2 regions of the Arthrobacter sp. NPDC080031 genome follow, and region 1 is predicted to be linked to the other one. Evidence: predicted binding sites of a transcription regulator. Region 1 holds the regulator's gene; the other holds the start of a gene.
The links. The regulator HrcA, encoded in region 1, represses chaperone genes, less so after heat shock. The targets are predictions, from matches to a motif close to TTNGCACTCGNNNNNNNCGAGTGCNAA.
Positions count from the first base shown of each region.

Region 2: the regulator HrcA is predicted to act here: its motif matches at 1,630-1,656, upstream of groL (chaperonin GroEL).

Region 1 is NZ_JBFBLA010000002.1:219,143-221,602, forward strand. Features, by position in the region: gene dnaJ (molecular chaperone DnaJ) at 1-921, opposite strand, end outside; gene hrcA (heat-inducible transcriptional repressor HrcA) at 989-2,002, opposite strand; gene AB0323_RS02865 (DUF3097 family protein) at 2,188-2,460, shown strand, end outside.
Region 2 is NZ_JBFBLA010000024.1:27,194-29,653, forward strand. Features, by position in the region: gene groL (chaperonin GroEL) at 1-1,417, opposite strand, end outside; gene AB0323_RS18465 (ABC transporter substrate-binding protein) at 1,715-2,460, opposite strand, start outside.

The sequences.
Region 1 (2,460 bases):
CAGCGTGATGACCTCGCCCGACTGGGTGCCGGACTTGACGTCGATTTCCTGGGGGCCGTCGAAAGTATCAAGCTGCATCTCGGTACCGAGTGACGCGGCAGTCATGGGAACGCTCAGCGTGGCGTGCAGGTCGTCGCCTTCACGTACGTAGGTGGGATCGTTGTTGACCCGGATCTCCACGTAGAGGTCGCCGGGAGGCCCGCCGGCAGGACCAGCCTCGCCTTGCGAAGACAACTGGATGCGCGTTCCGGTAGCGACGCCGCCTGGCACCTTGACGGTCAGCGAACGGCGGCTGCGGATGCGGCCCTGGCCGCCGCACTCATTGCAAGGATCCTTGATGATCGAGCCGAAACCTTCGCATGATCCACACGGTGCGGCAGTCATGACCTGGCCGAGAATCGAGCGGACTGCCCGCTGGACCTGGCCCGAGCCGCCACAAATGTCGCAGCGCTCCGGGTGGGTGCCCGGACGGCAGCATGAGCCCTCGCACGTGGGACAGACGACAGCGGTGTCCACCTCAAGCTTTTTGTTGACACCGAAGACCGCTTCGCGCAAGTCGATGCGCACGCTGATCAGGGCGTCCTGGCCGCGGCGCATGCGGGACGCGGGGCCCTGCATGCCGCCGCCTCCTCCGCCGAAGAAGGTATCGAAGATGTCCTGGAAGGCGAATCCCTGGCCCGCGTAGCCTCCGCCGAAACCGTTGTCGGTCCCGTTCTCGTTGCCGGTGGCGTCGTAGACGCGGCGCTTCTGGGGGTCGGAGAGGACCTCATATGCGTGGGTCACCGCCTTGAATTCCTCGGCAGCGCCGGCCCCCGGGTTCACATCCGGGTGCAGCTTGCGTGCGAGCTTGCGGTAGGCCTTCTTGATCTCCTCGCCGGTTGCTTCCGGCGAGACGCCCAGAACGTCATAGTGACTGCTCAAAGTCGGTATCTCTTCCTTGTTTACGGTTCCACTGCTTTTCTTGCGAGGCGGTTTCCAGCCGAGGCCGTCAGCCGCCCAGAATGCGGGAAAGGTAGCGTGCGACGGCACGGACGGCCGCCATGGTGTTGGGATAATCCATGCGGGTGGGTCCAAGAATGCCGATCTTGGCACTGCTGCCCGGACCGTAGCCCGTGGCAACCACCGAAGCCTCGGAGAGGCCGTCATAGGGGTTTTCGCGGCCGATGCTCACCGTGACGCCCCGGGGGTCCTCAGCCATGTCCGACAACAGCCGCAACATGACCACCTGCTCCTCGAGCGCTTCGAGGACCGGACCGATGCTCAGCGGGAAGTCCACGTTGGAGCGGGCCAGGTTTGCCGTGCCTGCCATGACCATGCGTTCGTCGCGGCTCCGCTCGGCGAGCCTTTCCAGGCCGTGGGCAAGGGCGCCCGCAAGGTTCCGAAGCGCGGGCGGACACAAGGCAACCACCGAGGGCAGGACTTGCGGCATGAGGTCGAGCTGGGAGCCGGCAATGCTCCCGAGGAATCGCGCCCGCAAAGCCATTAGCTCTTCGTCGGCAGCGTCTGTCGCCGCGTGCACAACGCCCTGTTCCACTTTGCCCGAATCGGCGATCAACACCACCAAGACTTGGCGCGGTGCCAAAAGGACAAACTCAATATGGCGGACACGCGCGCGGCTCAGGTGCGGATACTGGACGACGGCGACCTGGTTGGTCAGTTGGGAGAGCAGCCGGACGGTTCGCTCAAGGATGTCCTCGACGTCGTCGGGGCCCTCAAGCAACGAGTGGATGGCCCGGCGCTCGGCAGCCGAAAGCGGCTTGACCTCGGAAATACGGTCGACGAACAAGCGGTAGCCCTTGTCCGTGGGAATGCGGCCCGCACTCGTGTGTGGTGCTGCAATGAGGCCTTCTTCTTCCAAGAGAGCCATGTCATTGCGGATGGTTGCGCTCGACACTCCCAGATGGTGCCGTTCGACCAAGGCTTTGGAGCCGACGGGCTCGCGGGAGTGAACGTAGTCCTCCACGATGGCGCGCAACACTTCCAGCTTCCGTGGTTCGCTCACTGCCCACCTCCAATCAACATTTCAATAAATAATTAGCACTCAACATGCCCAAGTGCTAACAAGTCTAGTATGAGCCACCTCGTTGTTAGCATTGGTACCGCTCGCGGCGAACATGATTCCCGCGCGGTCCTGGGGAATCCCATGGACCGTGACCGATCCCCCTAGCGCAAAGTGGTGTGAAGACCGTGTCTTACGACAATTGGGGCCCGCAAGACCTCTCCTCGCCGGCCAAACGGCAACTGCCGGAGGTGCCCGTTGAACGCGGGATGGTTCTCGAGGACGTGCAGTCCGGTTGGGTCGGTGCCGTGACCAGGGTGGAGAAGTCCGGAGGCATGCACATTGTGGTGCTTGAGGATCGACGGGGAAAGGCCAAGTCATTCCGGCTCGGATTCGGATTCCTGCTGGAGGGACAAGCAGTGAAGCTCCTGCCGCCGGCGCCACGCGCGGCAGCCGCCAAG
Region 2 (2,460 bases), on a different contig from region 1:
CCGACGGCAGGCCGCGGACCTTGTCGATGACAACGCCCGGCTCGAGGCCAGCGTTGTGAGCGATCTGCTTGAGCGGAGCGTCGATGGCAACGCGGACGATGTTGGCGCCCGTTGCTTCGTCGCCTTCGAGCTGCAGGTTGGCGAATGCCTTCGCGCCAGCCTGGATGAGGGCAACGCCACCACCGGCGACGATGCCTTCTTCAACGGCAGCCTTGGCGTTGCGGACAGCGTCCTCAATGCGGTGCTTGCGTTCCTTGAGCTCCACCTCGGTTGCGGCACCGGCCTTGATGACTGCAACGCCGCCGGCCAGCTTGGCCAGGCGCTCCTGCAGCTTCTCGCGGTCGTAGTCGGAGTCGGAGTTCTCGATCTCGGCACGGATCTGTGCAACACGACCGGCGATGGCGTCGGCGTCGCCGGCACCTTCGACGATGGTGGTCTCGTCCTTGGTGACAACAACCTTGCGGGCGTTGCCGAGCAGTTCGAGGGTTGCGTTCTCGAGGCTGAGGCCGACCTCCGAGGAGATGACCTGGCCGCCGGTGAGGATAGCGATGTCGGCGAGCTGTGCCTTGCGGCGGTCACCGAAGCCCGGAGCCTTGACGGCGACGGACTTGAAGGTGCCACGGATCTTGTTGACGATGAGGGTGGCCAGGGCCTCGCCCTCGATGTCTTCGGCGATGATCAGCAGCGGCTTGTTGGACTGCATGACCTTCTCTAGGACCGCAACGAGTTCCTTCACGTTGGAGATCTTGGAGTTGACGATCAGGATGTACGGGTCTTCGAGGACCGTTTCCTGGCGCTCTGCGTCGGTGACGAAGTATGCGGAGATGTAACCCTTGTCGAAGCGCATGCCTTCGGTGAGTTCAAGCTCCAGGCCGAAGGTGTTGGACTCCTCGACCGTGATGACGCCTTCCTTGCCGACCTTGTCCAGGGCTTCAGCAATGAGGTTACCGATTTCGGTGTCGCCGGCAGAGATGGAAGCCGTGGCTGCGATCTCTTCCTTGGTCTCGATCTCCTTGGCGGAGGCGAGCAGCTCGGTGATAACGGCTTCAACAGCCTTCTCGATGCCGCGCTTGAGGGACAGCGGGTCGGCGCCGGCAGCTACGTTGCGCAGGCCTTCCTTGACGAGGGCCTGGGCAAGCACGGTGGCGGTGGTGGTTCCGTCGCCAGCGACGTCGTCGGTCTTCTTGGCAACTTCCTTGACCAGCTCGGCGCCGATCTTCTCGTAAGGATCGTCCAGCTCGATCTCCTTGGCGATGGAAACACCATCGTTGGTGATCGTGGGAGCGCCCCACTTCTTTTCGAGGACGACATTGCGTCCACGCGGGCCGAGGGTGACCTTGACGGCGTCGGCGAGGGTGTTCAGACCCCGCTCGAGACCGCGGCGCGCCTCTTCATCAAATGCAATGATCTTGGCCATAACGGCGGTAGTCCTTTCGGGACAGTCGTTAAGAAGGTGCCTTCACTGCGGTGCCCGCGACGGACGATCCTTCACATTCGGCCTCTGTACGCCGCCTGCTCCGGATCTCACCCCAGCAAGGTTTTCTTTGTTCTCCCAAGCACCCTCTGCTTGCATACGGCCGGAGCCGTGTGAAGAATTAGCAGTCAGTGCTTGAGAGTGCTAATCAATAATTAGCACTCACCCGAGGAGAGTGCAAGCAGAAAGCGCAGGAAAGTGCTCGCCACGCCAAGCGAATTCGCTCCAGGCACAACCCGATCACGGAGTCCGTGAAGCAGTCTCCTTGCCACTCACCCGCGCAGTGTTGTCGGCTCCGTAGGTGAAGACCATGTAATTGGACGAGGTAACGTCGCCGTTGGCGTCGAACCCGATGGTGCCGGACTCGCCGTCGTAATCCGGGAGCCTGGCCCCCTTCAGCAGATCGAGGCAATCCTTGTATGACGCACAGGACGTGCGCTCTTTCGTTGCCGCGTCGCCCGACGCCGGGCGCGTCCCGCCCGACACCGTGGTGAGCCAGGCCGCGATCGAGCCACCGGCGTCGTCGCCCGCCGCTGCGGCCGCAAGCGACGCGAGGGTGACGGCGTCGTACGTTTCGGCGGCATACGTCGTGTCCTTGAGTTGGGGGTCGATCCCGGTCAGCCCGGCCTGGAACTCCGCACTCGGGAAGACGCCTGGAAGAATTCCGCGTGCGCCGTCGAGGCCACCGGCACCGAGCGCTGTTCCGTATTGGCGGATGGCGCCGTCACTCAGGATCAGGCTCTTGCCGCTCAGCCCCGCGCTCAGCAGCTCGGCCAGGGCGCCTTGGGCACCGTCACGGGCAACCACGACGACGGCGTCCGGCGTGCCCGACTTGATGCCCGCCGCGGCGGGGGCTGCTTTGCCCGGCGTGAATTCCGCGTTGGACACCGCGTTCATGCCAAGGCTGCGGGCGGCGTCCATGACCGCTCCGGAGACGCGCGTGCCGTAGTCCCCGGCTTCGTGGAGGACGGAAATCCTCTTGGCAC